4 regions of the Pseudoalteromonas sp. DY56-GL22 genome follow, and region 1 is predicted to be linked to each of the others. Evidence: predicted binding sites of a transcription regulator. Region 1 holds the regulator's gene; each other region holds the start of a gene.
The links. The regulator sigma-54, encoded in region 1, starts transcription at its own class of promoters, with help from an activator protein. The targets are predictions, from matches to a motif close to GTTGGCACGNNNNTNGNNT.

Region 1 (4,423 bases):
CGATAATGGATGCAAACGGCGAGTTTCAGAAAAACGCTTGATTAGGGTTTGATCATCACTATCTAGGTAGAATAGTGTTGGGTTAGCAAAACCTGGCAGGTACTCAAGAATATCATTAAACTCTTGCTGCTCTTTCGGTAAGTTACGTACGTCGATACTGACGGCAATTTTGTCATAATTATCAGAAACACTTCGCACGAGCGAAGGCAGTAGGTTGACAGGAATATTATCAACACAGTAGTAGCCTAAGTCTTCAAGAACTCGTAAAGCGACCGATTTGCCCGAGCCTGAGCGACCGCTGATAATTATTAATTCCATTTATGCCTCTGATGCAATTACTTGAAATAGTTGCTGATCGCTTGTAGCACTTCGCAACTGTTTACAAAAATCTTTATCTTTAAGTCTATCAGCAATTGTTGACAAGGTCTTCAAGTGCAACTGGCAATCGCCATCTGGTACGATGAGTGCCACAAAAATATCAACGGGACGATTGTCTATCGCATCAAAATTGATGGGAGATTCACTGACAATAATAAATGCATGAGGTTCATCAGCACCACTCATTCGACCGTGGGGAATAGCTATTCCTCGGCCGATACCTGTACTACCTAACTTTTCCCTGTTCAGAAAAGCATCTAGGATATCTTGTTGAGATAAATGAGGAAACTGCTGGTGAGCTAACTCGCTAATATACTCAAGAATTCTTTTTTTGCTATTAAAAAGGACCGCAGCTTTGCTGCAGTCCTGATTAGTAAGTGAACTAAGTTTCATAATTTAATGTCGAGCTAATTTCTCTTTATGCTTAATGACTTGGCGATCAAGTTTATCGATCAATGAGTCAATTGCTGCGTACATATCTTGATGTTCTGTAGAAGCGAACAACTCGCCTCCGTTTACATGTAAAGTTGCTTCTGCTTTTTGGCTTAATTTTTCTACATCTAAAATGACATGAACATTATTAATATGATCAAAATGCCTTTCTAGTTTTGCGAACTTAGTGTTTACATAGTCTCTTAATGAATCAGTGACTTCTACGTGGCGACCAGTTAAATTTAGTTGCATAAGCATTTTCCTTCTATGTAAAACGTCTAAATCAGACTTTTACGCTGATTAGACGGAGGTATTGCTAGAGACTCACGATATTTTGCAATTGTACGTCTAGCTACTTTAATTCCTTGCTCAGCCAATATATCTGCAATTTTGCTATCACTCAATGGTTTAACCGAGTTTTCTGCAGCAACTAACTTCTTGATTAAAGCGCGAATTGCTGTAGAAGAGCACTCACCACCATTTTCGGTGCTGACATGGCTTGAGAAGAAATATTTCAACTCAAAAATTCCCCTTGGGGTATGCATATATTTTTGTGTTGTAACCCGAGAAATCGTCGATTCATGCATTTCGACCATTTCAGCGACATCGTTTAGCACCATTGGCTTCATTGCCTCTGGGCCATGTTCAAAGAAAGCTTGCTGTTGTTGCACGATACAGTTGGTCACTTTTAGTAAAGTATCGTTACGGCTTTCTAAGCTCTTAATAAACCACTTTGCTTCTTGTAAGTGAGAACGAATAAATTGGCTGTCGCTACTTGATTTAACAGAGCGAGACATCGCTGCATATTGGCTATTCACTCTAATTTTTGGCATACAATCTGGGTTTAACTCGACTACCCAGCGGCCTTTCACTTTTTTCACTGATACATCGGGTATGACGTACTCAGATTCTTCGCGTACTATGCTATCCGCAGGCTTAGGATTTAAGCTGTGAATGAGCGTCATCACTTCTTTAAGCTCGTTTTCTTTAAGCTTAGTCTTTTTCATTAAAGTGCGATAGTCGCGACTTGCTAATAATTCGATATGCTCAGATAAAACCATTTTAGTTTCAGCTAAATATGGCGTATTGGCATCGAATTGACGAAGTTGTATACACAGGCACTCTTGTAAACTTCGCGCGCCGATACCAACTGGATCGAATAACTGTATTCTTTTTAAGACAGCTTCAACTTCATCGAGTTCGATTTCTTCTTCATCATTATTTTGATTAAAGCTTTCGACAATATCTTCGCAGCTAACCGTTAAAATACCTGAGTCATCGATAGCTTCAACGATGGCAACGGCAATCGCTTCATCGGTAGGACTAAATGGTGTGAGCTGTAGTTGCCACATTAAATATTCTTGCAGTGTTTCTGTTGAAGCACCTTGGTAAATAGACTCGTCTTCAGGCATTGGCCCAGACGATGTTGATGGGGCGGCACTCATGTACTCATCCCACGTAACATCCATAGCTAAGTCATCGCTAACCGTATCCTTACTCAGAGCATCACTGCTTTCTTGCTCGAATTCGCTAGGTGCTTCGTCGGCAGACGCGCTGACTTGTACATCGTCAGACTCCGCTTTTTGCTCATTCTTACCGATGCTTTCTTCGTTGTAATCCGCTTCTTCCACTTCAAGCAGAGGATTACTATCAAGCGCTTCTTGAATTTCTTGCTGGAGATCCAATGTACTGAGCTGCAACAAGCGAATGGCTTGTTGCAGTTGTGGAGTCATTGTAAGTTGCTGGCCCATGCGCAGCTGTAATGATTGCCTCATGTATCCCTAACAATCCTTTTTAAGTTATCGGTAACGGTGAGGACACTGTTATCGATTTATTGTCATTGTATAAGTCTAGCAGATGCTCTAGTCGGTGGCGTAATGGTTACAGCCTGAATTGCTCGCCTAGATAAACATCACGTACAGTTTGGTCAGCTAATACGTGCTCAGGTGTGCCTGATGCAATTAGCTCCCCATGAGAAACAATGTAGGCTTTTTCACAAACATCAAGGGTTTCTCGAACATTATGGTCAGTAATAAGTACACCAATACCACGATTTTTTAGGTGCTCAATAATTTTCTTTATATCTAACACCGAAATAGGATCAACACCAGCAAAAGGCTCATCTAAAAGGATAAATTTAGGATTAGCGGCTAATGCACGTGCAATTTCAACGCGGCGTCGTTCACCACCTGACAGTGCCATACCTTGGCTATCGCGAATATGTTGAATGCTAAATTCATCTAATAAGTTGTTAAGCGTCTCTTCGCGCGTTGTTTTGTTAAGATCTTTGCGGGTCTCTAATATGGCCATCAAGTTTTGGTAAACTGTTAATTTTCGAAAAATAGACGACTCTTGTGGTAGATAACCAATACCTAAGCGCGCACGGCTGTGCATTGGCAAAAGCGTGATATCGTTATCATCGATGCTTATTTTTCCTTTGTCGCTTGGTACGAGGCCTACAATCATATAGAAGGTGGTGGTTTTACCTGCACCATTTGGCCCTAACAAGCCAACAATACTGCCCGCTTCAACTTCAAGACCGACATTTTTAACCACTTGGCGGCCTTTGTAGCTTTTAGCTAAAAGCTCTGCTTTTAATGTGCTCATGGTTGGCCTTTATCGTCTTTTTTATTTTCTACAGGCACTAAAATAGTGTGTACACGATCTGTTGAGTTTTCGTCTTTTTCTGCGCTGATCAGCTGTTGAGCCATATCATAGGTAATGCTTTTTGCCGTTACTTTTTGACCCGCTTGAGTGACTTCAGCTTCGCCATTGAGTGTTAAGAAGCGTTTCGCAACATCATAACGAACTTCTTCGGCGCTGGCGCTCATCACGGTACCATCAGCTTGCTTTTCTTCGAAGTAAGCTGGTTTGCCTGTAGCGATAATTAATTCGACTGTACCTTCGGTGTCACCGCCATGTGCCTCAAGTCGCTCTGCTGTAATGCGACGATCACCATGCACGATCTCTACGTTACCTTCGAATATGCCAACGCCATCTTTTAGTTTACCGACTTGGCGATCTGAGCTAATGCTAATTTGAGCGCCTGTTTGCTCGGCAGCTGCGCCCGAAAAGGCAATCAATAAGCTTGGGATCAGGAGTAATTTCTTCAGTTTATTGGTCATAGTATATGGTTCGTGTATGGTTAGTTAACTCAACAATTTCGGCTTTTAAATCGGCTTTTAAGCCTTTACCGGTAATTTTTAAATTCGGTCCTGTTAGTGTTACAGGTTGCTTTGAAAACATCGTCATTTTATCAATGTCGACATTAATATTTTCTGCTTTTATGTCTTCGATCATACCGTTATGGGTTAAGTTTTTAGCAACTACATCCCCTTCAAAAATCAGCTGATCATTTTCGTATAAAGTAGCTTCTTTGGCTCTTACTTGCCAAACTTGCTGATCGCTATAAATAGTAAAAATAGGTTGTTCAAAAAAGGTAAACCCTAATTGTTGATACAACTCCATTTTTGCAGCTGCCACTTTATGACTAATTTTACCTTGCTCGTCATAAGCTGTTTGCTTTAGAGCAACGGCAGTGTAATCAGGTGTTGCGATGATCTCGTCTTCACTAGTTATTGTATCAGTTGACTGGTTAAAGTACGGGTACCAT
Region 2 (4,423 bases), on a different contig from region 1:
AGCTTAGGCTAAGAGATAGGTTAGAGGTGAGTTATGAGCTTCAATATTGCATTAACAGGCTTAGCAGCCGCACAAAAAGATTTAGACGTAACAGCAAATAATATTGCTAACGTTAACACTACGGGCTTTAAAGAGTCTCGTGCAGAGTTCGCTGATGTATACGCATCATCAGTATTTAGTTCTGGTAAAACAAAAAATGGTGACGGTGTAAGGACAACAATGGTGGCACAACAATTCCACCAAGGTTCACTCTCTTTCACAAATAACTCACTTGATTTAGCAATTACTGGTGAAGGTTATTTCGCAATGGCGAATGACTTAGGTGCACAAGACTTTACTTACACGCGTGCTGGTGCGTTCAAACTTAATAAAGATAACTTTATTGTGGATGCGAGCGGTAATTACTTACAAGGTTTCCCTGTTGATGAAGCAACCGGTGACACAACCTCTGTAAGCTTAAGTACATCTTCTGCGCTACAAATTCCAGATGCATCAGGTTCACCACGTGCAACCACGAATGTCTATTCGTCATTTAACCTTGATTCACGTGCCTCTGCGCCAACTGTGACACCATTCGATCCAGAAACAAGTGCAACTTATAACAGCTCTACATCGACAACGGTGTATGACTCATTAGGTGAACCGCATATTCTACAGTTCTTCTTTGTGAAAACTGATTCTACAGTGACTGGTAATGAAAATGAGTGGGAAGTATACGCTACATTAGATGAAAAGCCATTTGATGCAACAGGTGTTGAGCAAACCACAACACCTTATACACCATTATCAACTTTTCAGTTTGATGCCAGTGGCTTACCACAAAGTACAGATGGTACAGCGAATACTGATACAACATTTAATCCATTAACGTTACCGAGTGGTTTAGGTGCTGCGACAGGCCTTTCTGATTTACTTTCGAATGGTGCAAGTTTCCCTGATGATGTGACTATTAACTGGCGTGATGAAGCGGCAACAGCAAATAAAGTTCCAACTCAATACGCAAGTAACTTTGAAGTAAAAGCATTAGAGCAAGATGGTGCGACTGTAGGTCGTCTATCAGGAATTGATATCGGTTCTGACGGTAAAATTGTTGCGTCATACAGTAATGGAGATACGTCGTTCCTAGGTCAAGTTGCTATGGTGCGCTTCTCTAATTCTCAGGGCTTGCAACAAGTTGGTGATACATCTTGGAAGAAGAGTTTAACGTCAGGTGAGCCGATTGCGGGTGAACCAGGTTCAGGTACTCTAGGTTCAATTAACTCATCAGCGCTTGAGCAATCAAACGTTAACTTAACCAATGAACTTGTTGACTTAATTAGTGCTCAGCGTAACTTCCAAGCAAATTCACGTGCGCTTGAGGTTAACTCAACACTACAACAAAACATCCTACAGATCCGTTAATCTTAACGGTTCTAAGCTTAATCCGACACGAAGGCTGCTTCCTCTATTGGCAGCCTTTTTTCATTCTTACTATTCATTTTTCTCTTCTATTTTAGCGTCAATTTTACTTTGGCACTTTTATTGCATTTCCTAATTATCGTATTTTTAGTGAGTCAATGTTATGGACAAAATGGTCTACATTGCCATGTCGGGTGCTAAGCAAAGTTTGCGAGGTCTTGAGCTCAAGGCCAACAATCTTGCTAATGCTAACACCACTGGCTTTAAAGCTGATTTTGCACAAGCTCGCTCTATGCAAGCCTTTGGTGAAGGTCTGCCATCTAGGGTGTTTGCAATGCAAGAACGCCCAGGATCTAATATGGAATCGGGTGGTTTTGTTGAAACTGGCCGTGAGCTTGATATCGCGATGAGCGACCGTGGTTGGTTGAGCGTACAAGATGCATCCGGCAATGAGGCGTACACTAAAACTGGCACCTTAAACATTACTCCAGATGGCGCATTGATCACGAGCCATGGCCGTCAAGTAATTGGCGAAGGTGGTCCAATCATTTTGCCATTGCCTATTGAAAAAGTTGAGTTTAGTGAAGATGGCGCTATTCAGGTTCGCCCGCAAGGTGCGCCTGCTAACTTTTTGGAAGTGGTTGATCGCTTAAAAGTGATTGAGGCTGATAACACTCAGCTTGAAAAAGGCAATGACGGTTTATTTCGACCAAAAGAAGACATGTTGGTCAATGACCTTTGTGGTTTTTGTGACATTTCACCAAACGTAAAAGTACTGTCGGGAACGCTTGAAATGTCGAACGTAAACCCAGTGCATGAAATGGTCGATATGATCAGCAATCAACGCCAATTTGAATTACAAGTTAAATTGATGAAAACAGCCGAAGAGCTCGATGAGCGTCAAGATCAGCTGTTACGCATTGTTTAAGATGACTGAGAGGGTAGAGTTATGAATCCTGCATTATGGATCAGTAAAACCGGGCTTGACGCCCAGCAAACCGATATTTCGGTGATCTCAAATAATCTCGCGAATGCCAGCACGGTAGGCTACAAAAAAAGCCGCGCCGTATTTGAAGATTTACTATATCAAAACATTAACCAGCCAGGTGGCCGCTCGTCGCAAGACACTGAAATGCCGTCAGGCTTAATGCTTGGTGCCGGTGCCAAAGTGGTTGCTAACCAAAAGAACTTTTCACAAGGTAATATGCTTACCACTGAAAATTCATTGGACTGGATGATCTCAGGCCCAGGTTTTTTTGAAGTGCAATTACCAGATGGCAATATTGCCTATTCACGTAATGGTCAATTCACGACTGACGAAGATGGTCGCATTGTAACTTCCGGCGCGGGTTTTCCATTACAGCCAGAAATGAACGTACCAGACGATGCACAATCAATTACTGTTTCACAAGACGGTGAAGTATCAGTGCGTATTTCAGGTCAAGCAGAGAACGTGGTCATCGGTCAGCTCACCATTAGTGATTTTATTAATCCATCGGGTCTTGAGCCTATGGGGCAAAACTTATACACAGAAACCGCTGTGAGTGGCGCACCTGTGCAAGGTAATCCTGGTATCGACGGTTTAGGCACTGTGGTTCAAGGTTCCCTTGAAACCTCTAACGTGAATGTAACGGAAGAGCTTGTTAACTTGATTGAAACGCAACGAATTTATGAAATGAATTCAAAAGTGATTTCAGCGGTTGATGAAATGCTTAGTTACATCAATCAGCAACTTTAATGGGTAGGAGGCAGCATGCGTAATATTATCTTAGTCACATCAGCAGCATTGATGCTGGGTGGTTGTATGACAACGCAAAATCATCATGTGGTTCAGGATGACCCTTACTATGCGCCTATGTATCCGGAACCAAGTACTGAACAAGTGGTACCAACAGGTTCGTTGTTTGATAGTTATTCGGCAAATGACTTGTACTCAGATAAAAAGGCATTACGCGCCGGCGATATCATCACTGTTAAATTGCAAGAGTCTACCCAAGCAACTAAAGCGGCAAAAACTGAAACCGACAAAGAAACAGATGCTAGTTTAGACCCTGTTATTGGGCTTGGCGGAAACCCGGTTAACATTGGTGGCGACAGCATTCAGTTTGGTATTGGCTCAGGGGCATCGTTTAAAGGCGATTCAAAGTCTAACCAATCAAATAGCTTATTTGGTGATATTTCTGTCAATGTGATGCGTGTTTTACCGAATGGGAACTTGGTTATTCGTGGTGAAAAATGGCTCACTTTGAATACTGGTGAAGAATTTATTCGCCTAGAAGGTTTAGTTCGTCCTGAAGATGTGCAAGCAGATAACACAGTAACTTCCAATCGTATTGCTAATGCGCGAATTCAATACTCAGGTAAAGGGCAAATTCAAGAAACGCAAAGTGCAGGTTGGCTGTCTCGTTTCTTTAGTAGTTCGCTTTTCCCATTTTAGAGGAATAAAGTCATGAATGGGTTTAAATACATCATCGCTCTTTGCTTAATTAGCCTGCAGTTTTCTGCACAGGCTGAGCGAGTCAAAGATGTATCTATGGTTGAGGGCGTACGCTCTAACCAATTAGTGGGTTATGGATTGGTTGTTGGTTTGCCTGGCACAGGCGAACAAAGCCGATTTACTCAACAAAGCTTTAAAGCCATGTTAAATGGTTTTGGTATCACCTTACCAGATAGCTTAAAACCTAAGATTAAAAATGTTGCCGCTGTGGCTGTGCATGCAGAGTTACCGGCATTTAGAAAACCGGGTCAAACCATTGATATTACGGTTTCGTCTATTGGTAGTGCGGGTAGTTTACGTGGTGGTACCTTATTACAAACCTTTTTAAAAGGGGTTGATGGCAATACCTATGCGATTGCACAAGGTAGCTTAGTTGTTGGTGGTCTAGGTGCGGAAGGGGCTGATGGTAGCCGTGTAATTATTAACACACCCACAGTGGGTCGTATTCCAAACGGTGCCATTGTAGAGCGTGCTATTAAGAGCCCGTTTATGCAAGGTGACTACATTACCTTTAATTTAAATCGCCCA
Region 3 (4,423 bases), on a different contig from region 1:
GCTCCGATACTTTATTAAATATCGCGTCTGTAGGAATGAGGAATGGTGCTGCGACTACTAATGCAATCAGTAATACGAAGATGACACCAACAATTTTCAGTAAGGTTTTCATAATCATCCTTAAAAATGGGCAAACAATGTTCTTATCATAGCGGGAGTTAGGCACAATTGCATTGCCGAACACACAAAAAGGTTTGTAAACAAGCTTAGGTACAAGAATATGAATCAGCGCTGAAACTTTTTGATACCTGTAGGTTACAAAAAGATCTTGACCGTATGATACCCTAGGGTTACATTGATACCTGTAGGTTACATTTGAGTTTAAAATAAAAGGAAACGATTATGTCTAAGCAAGATATCAAAACGGAAGAAAAGTTTATGAGTCATAACGCATGGTTTTCAATATTCATGGGAGTCACGTTATTAATTATTAGTGTTTACCCAATGCTCAAGCAAACATCAGTATTTTTACTGTTTATTGGTGTTGCCGCATTTTTAGGATCTTTCTTTATGTTTGTGATTAGAGGGGGATTTACATGGAAACTTGGTTATCGCCTTACTTATAAGGATGAATTTTTAAATACGATTGATACCATCGCTTATAAACATGTTGTGCTTGGATTGCTTTTTAGCATGGGGGCTATTTTTTTATTGTCTGATGAACTTGCTTTAAATGTATCTCATAGCATGATGGCCACATTTTACCTTGCCTTGATGTGTTTGATATATGGCGTATCAATTCTTTGGCAAAGTAGAGACTAGGTATAAAAGTGCAAAATAATATCGCTAAATTCCGCAAAGAAAAGGGATTATCGCAGCAAGAACTTGCTGATGCCATTGCAGTATCACGTAAAACCATTAGCACAGTTGAAACAGGCCGCTTTATACCCTCGGTGATTATCGCGTTAAAAATTGCTGCTCACTTTGAACTCAGTGTTGAGCAATTATTTACACTCGATGACAATGATTAATAAACCACGTCAGTCGCAATCTTACTTATAAATTATCAGTAAGATTGCATCATTTCATTACTTCGGTATGATGCACGACCCTGTTGTTTTTGCACCCTGTGTACTAAAATTAAACAACCCAATTTGGTCAAAACTGGAGTATCGATTAAGCATGAAGAAACTGCTTATTTCACCGTCAAAAATGGCGCTTGGCGAGCAAGAAAGTCAAATTTATCAAAATATCCTCAAGCAAGCCTCTGATATCAGCTTAAACCTAATGGCAGTTAAAGTAGAAAACCACCCTGAAGACTTTTTAGGTTGGTGCTATGAGCTATTAAGTGCAAGCCGCGATCGCATTAACTACGATCTGTTAGAAGATAAGCAATTACCCACTCTTAAAAAACTTCATGACTTATTAATTTCTGCAATCAGTTTTTTGCAGTTAAAAACATTAAGGGTTGCGCCATGGCCTGTTATTGCAGGCTTCATCGAGCAGCATAAAGAGCTTTTAGCCCTTGATGAGCAACTACGCTTAGCTAATTACATTGCTGCAATTAAATCGCAATCCCTAAAAGAGATGATCCCAGAAGACCGTTTAGCGTTTTCAGGTAAACACAGTGCTTCGCTTGATCCAAGTAGCTATAACTTCGACGTTGAATGGTTTGCTTCTACTAAGAACGCGAAAGGTTTCCACCAAATGTTGAGTGATTTACCAGGTGCGTTCGATGAGGCGCTTGCACACATTCCACTTGAGGGTGAAGTAACGCAAGAACATTATCAGCATTTTATGGTTGCTTACTTCATGGCGTTTAATGGCAGCGATGAAAAGCCAACGCTTGCTCCTGCTACTCGCTTGCTTGCGATGCGCCGACCTGACGTGTTTACACCAATCGTAAATAGTAAACTTGATGCCCTTTGTGCGGCATTAGGTATTACTAAGCTTAATAACCGTGATTTTGAGCGCTACTGGCAAGATGTTATCGAAGCAATACATAACATGCCTTGGTTCAAAATGGCCAGTGCAGCAAATGAGCTTGAACAATCTCTGGTTGAAATCAAAGCCCTATTGCCTAGCTTCTTTTATTATGCAGATAAAAGTACCACTGATAACTCAAACTATATTAAGTTGTTAAACAAACCTAAGAGTACCACGAGCTCAGCAGGTAAAAAGACCGTACGCCGCGGCAAAGAATCAGCTGAGATACTGGTAGACCGCGCACTAGCAAGTGATGATATCCCTGAACATATCAAAGCTAAGCGCGATTCAATCATCAGTGAAGTAGAAAAAGGCCGCAGTGTTGAAGAAACCATTAGTCTAATGCGTGCAATTTTCGGCTAAGTTACTCTCAAATAAGCAAAACCCGGTTGCTTCGCAATTGTGCAACCGGGTTATTTTTTGCACCACACATGTGCGCATGAACAATTCAAATAACTATCCTTTTCACAATTAAACAAGTTTAAAAGCCTGTTTTTAAAGCCTTTAAGCATAAAATATCCCGTTAGAAATTAACTTGGCACAACCAGTGCAACATCGTATCCAGACAACACATAGAAAATGTCCTCAAATAATAACCAGACTGCAATCTGAAAATGGGACAAAATCAACATAACAACAGGATACAGAAACATGCTAAAACTAAAAAAAACGGTCGCAGCAAGCGCCCTTGCGCTATTAACTTTGAGCTCAACATATAGCTATGCAGAAGTCACAGCAAACGCTGCGGCAACTTCAAACTACTTATGGCGTGGTCAAGAGCAAGGCGGCGGTGATGCTGCAATCCAAGGTGGTATCGACTACGCAAGTGAATCTGGCTTTTATGCGGGTACTTGGGTGTCGAATGCTAGCTGGGCTGACGACATGACTTACGAGCTAGACCTTTATGCTGGTTTTGGCGGTGAAATCAATGAAACCTTTAGCTACGATGTTGGCTACATTTATTATGCATACCCAGATGCAGCATCTTACACAGATGCAGACTTCTCAGAAATCTACGGTAGCATTAGCATGGGTAGCTTCACCTTTGGTGCAGCAGTCCTAGCAACATCAGCAGCAAGCGGTGACGGTACAGATTTTGGTGACTCTCTATATTTAAATGCTGACTACAGTTTCCCAGTTGGCAGTACCGGTGCAGAAATGGCCCTTCACTTAGGTCATTACTCAGGGGATTTCATTGGTGATGATGACATCATCGACTACGGTGTTTCAGTGTCGAAAGACGGCTTTACTTTCGGTCTTTCAGACAACGACATTGATGGTTCAGATGTAAAAGTGTACGTCGCTTACGCGGTTGACTTCACTTTATAAAGAATGTGTTACTTGCTGCAACACGAAGGGCCGTTAAGGCCCTTTTCTCATTTATATCAATACACTTATGGTACACTATGACCAGTTGAGCCTTGCCAAATGCGATACCATTGTTCACGGTTCATAGTAAGCTGCTTAGCGTCAACAGCTGATTTAACACGCTCAATATTACCCGTACCAAGTACCACAGACGGTGCACTTGGGTGCATTAACAGCCAAGCATAAACAACCTGATCAATGGCTGTGGCGCCAATTTCAGCCCCAACCTGCTCCAACACTGCACGTAAACGCACCGCTTTTTCATCTTCACTTGAGAATAAGCGACCCCCAGCTAATGGAGACCAAAGCATAGGTTTGATATCAAGTAATTGGCATTGGTCTAAGCTGCCATCATCAAGGGCTTTCATCTCGTAAGGTGAAAACTCAATTTGATTAGTCACAAGCTCAAAGTCTAAACGCGACTGCAACAAGCTAAGTTGCGATGGGGTAAAATTAGATACACCAAAGTCAAGCACATCACCATTTGCTTTTAGGGTATTAAATGCTTGTGCCATTTCATCGGCGTTCATCAAGTAATCAGGGCGATGAATAAGTAATACATCTAAACGATCAGTGCTGAAGTTTTTAAGTGACTGCTGTGCCGAGGCAATAATATGCGCGGCACTTGAATCATAATGATTTGCTTTGCCTTGTAGCCCTAGGCTTGCAAACGCAGGCTTGATACCACACTTTGTGATTATTTTGATTTCATCACGAATACTTGGTTTTAGTTTAAGTGCTTTACCAAATTCAGCTTCACAACCGTATTCACCGTAAATGTCAGCGTGATCGGTATGTGACACCCCCATTTCAATTGCATTTTCTAAAAAACTTAAGCATTGCTGGGGCGTTATCTGCCAATCTAGCAAACGCCAGAACCCTAATACCAACTCATCAATACAACGATCATTGTTATTCACCATAACGACCTACTTTTCCTAATAAATTCGACTCAAATTAACTCTTTAACCATATCACAGATTTACCAATCACAGCTGTTAACATACAGTTACAAAATAGATTGCTAATTTGTTACTAAACAGGATATTTTAGTACCTAAAAACAAATGTTATAAAACAAGGAATAAAAAATGAAATCGTCAAATGTTATGACTGCTTTGGTTGATATT
Region 4 (4,423 bases), on a different contig from region 1:
TTCGGCGCTGTTCAATAAGCTGTTTTCTCTGTCTTATTCTTAATAAAGCAATGCCCATTGCAGCTAAAAGCAGGCTAAATAATAAGACGCTGTATAAAATAGCTTGACGTTGTGCGGCAATAGCTTGGCTTTTTTCATTGTCTTGAAGTTTTAAATCTTGTATTGCTAAATCGCGGTCGCGCATTGCAATGGAGTTTTGTAGCTCAGCTAAACGCTGGTTGTAGTTGTTACGGGCAAAGCCTTTTTCAAGCTCTGTAATAGCACGTTGATACGACAGGGCTTGTTTATAATCAGCTTGTTTTTCTGTCACAGTTATCAAATGTTCTAGGGCAATGATTTGTTTTTGCAGCTTATTTTTTTGTTTACTTAACTGGTAGGCTTGCTCAGCATAATGTTTAGCTTGTTCGTGCTCAGTAGAGCCAATGTACAGCTTAGCTAATGTAAGTAATACATCTATATATAAGTGATCGTCTTGCTTGAGTTCAATGAGCACTTGTTTTTCAATGCTTAATGCTTGGTCAGGTTTATCTATTTCGAGCAAATTTATCGCAATATTATGGTTTGCCCAGGCAGTATTTCGCGTACTGTTATAACTAGCGAAGACCTGCTTAGCCTCTTGTGCGTATGCAAGTGCTGCAGGGTAGTTTTTAAGTCCATATTCGCATTGGGATAGCTTAACTAAACTATGTCCGATATCAGATAGTGAACCCGTTTGCCTATCAAAACTAAGGGCTGTAATAAACTCGCTCTTTGCTTTTTCGTATTGTTCTAAATCTAAATAACTTTGGGCAATTGAATAACTTATACCTGCTTGTAATGAAATAGACGGCGACATTTGCTGAATAACTTCACGGCGTTTTAGCTTATATTCTAGGGCAAGGGTTAACCGGTCTAACTGTTCAAGATTACGCGAATAACCATGGTAGAGCATTTCTTTTTGCTTTAAGGATAATTCTCGATTGTTGTCGTGAATATAAACCTCAAGCAAGTTTAAGGCTGCTTGATATTCACCTGCATTATGATAAGCACTGACAAGGCTCGCAACGGCATCAATTTCGTAATCGGTGAGTTGCAAACGCTGAAACAGCGCGACATTTTGTTGAGATAAGTGAATTGCAGATTCTAGTTTATTTGCACTATATGCCAATCGAGCTTTGACTAAATACAATTCGCTATAAATAGAGGAGTCACTTTTATATTTTGGAGAAGACTCAAGTTCTTCTACTATATTTTGCGCCTGTTGAAACTGACCTAGGTGTATATGAACGTGAATTAATCTAACATTAAAGCTTAATTGCTCAGCAAAACTGGCAGATTCAATAAGGCGTTTATCTATATTTGTTAAATATTTATAGCGTTCTTGGTAATCGCTTATTGTTCTAGCTTCATCAATGTGGCCTTGTAGAGTTGACGCAATTGATGCAAATGACAAGGTACACAGCAGAATAACAAGAGCTTTAAAGTTCATTTTTAACATTTATTATTATTTTTTCTGAAGCAATTCTAGCACATCATGCTTTTGTGTTGAGTAAATTTGTTTTTTGTGATTAAAAAGAATTGCATTTTGCGATATAGATGGTTGCATCTTGCAAAAAGGATCTGCAAAAAACATTTAAAACCTTATTTTTTAATGAGTTATATTTTGGAACAATTGCTGCTTTAAATAATTACATAACCACAGGAGAGTGTAATTATGAAAAGCAAAATACCCGTCTGTCTTTTATCTGTGCTTGCCACTAGTTATGTAAGCGCAGCTCCGTTTGAAGAATGCCCAAGTAAAGCATTTCTAATACAAGGTACACCTGCACAAATGTTTGGAATTGATTTGGTCTCTGCTAAAGCGACAGTATTAGCACCGTCATTAAACTTTAGTGACGAAACAAACAATGAAAGCGTAAATGCTGTGGGTTTTAACTATAAAGACCAATATATGTATGGCTTTAGTAAGCAAAGCCCGAAGAGTGTTGTCAAAATTGGTGATGATTATCAACTAGAACGACTCGTGGTTAACGGTCTGCCTGATACTAACTTCTATGTGGGTGACATCCATGTAAATAGTGAAACTAATCAGGCGGTATATTATTTGTATCATCCCAAATTCGGATTGTACGGTATTGATTTGACAGAGCCTGCTGATGAATATCAAGCTGATTTAGTTGCGGGTTCAGCTAGCTGGGGGTTAGCTATTTATGATTTTGCTTTTCATCCTAATAGCAACCTTTTGTATGCAGTTGAATCAAATGGCGACTTATACGAAATAGATCTTAATAATCAGACACCCACATTTGTGGCGAACTTAGATATAGCTGGTGATACCGGAGCGAATGGTGCTGGGTATTTTGATGTAAAAGGACAGTTTTATTTTAGTAATAACCGAAGCGGTAAAATACACAAAGTAGACCTTAGCATCAGCCCTGTAAACGGTTACACGCCAACTGCTGCGGTGTTTACTTTAGGGCCTACATCAAATCAAAATGATGGTGCACGCTGCGCAATTGCTGAGGTAAAGGTAACGGATAATTCAATCGATTTTGGTGATGCACCAGCTCCTTATCAAACCTCACTCGAAGACAGTGGCGCAAGACATTTATTTGACCCAAATGCAGATCAAACTAATTTGGTTTACTTAGGTGCTACAGTAGATGGCGAGAATATTAATACACGTTCAGACTTACTTTTAACACCTGATGATCAATCAGATGACGGCGTTAAGTTCGTCACTGATTTGGTAGCAGGCAATACCAGTCAAATTATTGTTACCTCTGCAAATGACGAGACATATCTATACGCATGGTTTGATTGGGATCAGAATTACCAATTTGATGCGGATGAAATTACGGTGTCTAAATATCGGTTAAACCAAGGCGATAATAGCATTTTGGTTAATGTTCCTGATGATGCCGTTATGGGATCAACCTGGTCTCGCTTTCGTGTAACTGATGGTAGTGAAACCAACCCAATTACAGCAAGTGGTGGTGTTATTGGTGGGGAGGTAGAAGATTACTCTGTAACAACATTGGGAAGCCTAGTTTACCCAGGAGAAAATAGCTGGGTAACACTTGCATTTGAGGATAAATGGCCATTTTCTGGAGATTATGACTTCAATGATTTAGTTATAAACTATCGAACTACAATTATAGATCAAAATGGTGTGGCTACAGGTTACAAAATAGAAGGTGAGCTAGTTGGGATAGGTGCTGATTTTCATAATGGCTTTGCAGTTAGGTTATATGAGACTGTGGAAGGTTCAAATGATAAACGCATTTTACGTAGCCAAATTAATGCTGAAAAAACTAGTTTACTGATTAATGGTCTTGAACAAACGCACGAGATCTTAGAGCAAAATACTGAAGATGCTATTTTCGTGATTATGCCTGATACTTGGGATTACATTGATAAACAGTCTAATTGTAATTATTTTAGAACCGAGACGGGTTGTGATAGCAATAGTAAAGTCACGTTTTCATTGTTTATTGATTTATTACCAGGTACAGCGACCGCTGATGCACCTAAGTACACATTAGATCCTTTCATATTTGCAGCTGATGGACACTATCATGGTGAAGCCTTGGTTGGTAAAGACCCTAGAAGCTGGGAGGTTCACCTTAAGAATCAGCAGCCGACAGAAAAATTTGATATGCAACTATTTTCTTTCGCAGAGTCTGATGATGCATCTGACAGTGCGCAGGGTTTTTACTTCCAAACCGAAACAGGTCTACCTTGGGCAATTGAAGTAGGTACTTCGTGGGCTCACCCTAAAGAAGGGGTAGATATTACCCATGCATACAGCGACTTTAAAGCATTTGCAGAATCAAAAGGGCAAGAAAAGCCAATGTGGTTCAACAATGCTAAGCCTGCTAACGTGATTTCAAGAGGAGAATAATTATGAAACATTATACTTTAGTGATCATAAGCTTAATGTTAGCTGCGTGTGGTGGCGGTGGTGAAGGCGACTCTGCAACTGAAAGTACTGGAACAAATGTAACGCAAGCACCTACAACAGATACAACGCCACCTGAGACAACACCTCCTGCTACTGGCGTGGATCCTGAGACGATGAATGACTTAACGATTGCTCCTGAGTTTAATTTAAGTAGTAAATTAGAGCTCGATGTAGATGTAGATTTGAATATTGGTGACACCAGAGCCTTTTTAAACATATGTCTTAAAGGCGACGACGATAAAGCCGATTATAACCAGTGTTTGCTTCGTGCACCATTGGTACAGAGCAAGCTGTCATCTAGTTTAATGTTAGCTAACAGTGGATTAGAGCTGGTGGCCGAGGTGTGGTTTTATGACACTCAGAGTGAGCCTTTACGTTATTATTGGAAAAATGATAGTGAGCAGCCAATGGTGTTTACGATTAGGTAAGAGTGATCGATTCTTTACGTAAATGAGTTTAATTTGTAAGAATCTTATTTTC

Region 2: a site for sigma-54 is predicted at 1,509-1,527, ahead of NO991_RS12150 (flagellar basal body rod protein FlgF). Genes of this name have one in related genera too.
Region 3: a site for sigma-54 is predicted at 2,461-2,479, ahead of NO991_RS17255 (TorF family putative porin). Genes of this name have one in related genera too.
Region 4: a site for sigma-54 is predicted at 1,642-1,660, ahead of NO991_RS06570 (LruC domain-containing protein). Genes of this name have one in related genera too.

The regions. Positions count from the first base shown of each region.
Region 1 covers NZ_JANHZR010000015.1:16,487-20,909, forward strand. Annotated here, with positions in the region: gene rapZ (RNase adapter RapZ) at 1-318, opposite strand, end outside; gene ptsN (PTS IIA-like nitrogen regulatory protein PtsN) at 319-771, opposite strand; gene hpf (ribosome hibernation promoting factor) at 775-1,062, opposite strand; gene NO991_RS19865 (RNA polymerase factor sigma-54) at 1,089-2,585, opposite strand; gene lptB (LPS export ABC transporter ATP-binding protein) at 2,692-3,417, opposite strand; gene lptA (lipopolysaccharide transport periplasmic protein LptA) at 3,414-3,935, opposite strand; gene lptC (LPS export ABC transporter periplasmic protein LptC) at 3,925-4,423, opposite strand, start outside.
Region 2 covers NZ_JANHZR010000005.1:8,870-13,292, forward strand. Annotated here, with positions in the region: gene flgE (flagellar hook protein FlgE) at 34-1,401, shown strand; gene NO991_RS12150 (flagellar basal body rod protein FlgF) at 1,562-2,326, shown strand; gene flgG (flagellar basal-body rod protein FlgG) at 2,348-3,136, shown strand; gene flgH (flagellar basal body L-ring protein FlgH) at 3,152-3,835, shown strand; gene NO991_RS12165 (flagellar basal body P-ring protein FlgI) at 3,848-4,423, shown strand, end outside.
Region 3 covers NZ_JANHZR010000009.1:11,193-15,615, forward strand. Annotated here, with positions in the region: gene NO991_RS17235 (AsmA family protein) at 1-112, opposite strand, end outside; gene NO991_RS17240 (hypothetical protein) at 343-762, shown strand; gene NO991_RS17245 (helix-turn-helix transcriptional regulator) at 771-971, shown strand; gene NO991_RS17250 (hypothetical protein) at 1,123-2,289, shown strand; gene NO991_RS17255 (TorF family putative porin) at 2,578-3,255, shown strand; gene NO991_RS17260 (aldo/keto reductase) at 3,321-4,214, opposite strand; gene NO991_RS17265 (YIP1 family protein) at 4,385-4,423, shown strand, end outside.
Region 4 covers NZ_JANHZR010000002.1:576,274-580,696, reverse strand. Annotated here, with positions in the region: gene NO991_RS06575 (ATP-binding protein) at 1-1,468, opposite strand, end outside; gene NO991_RS06570 (LruC domain-containing protein) at 1,694-3,883, shown strand; gene NO991_RS06565 (hypothetical protein) at 3,886-4,371, shown strand.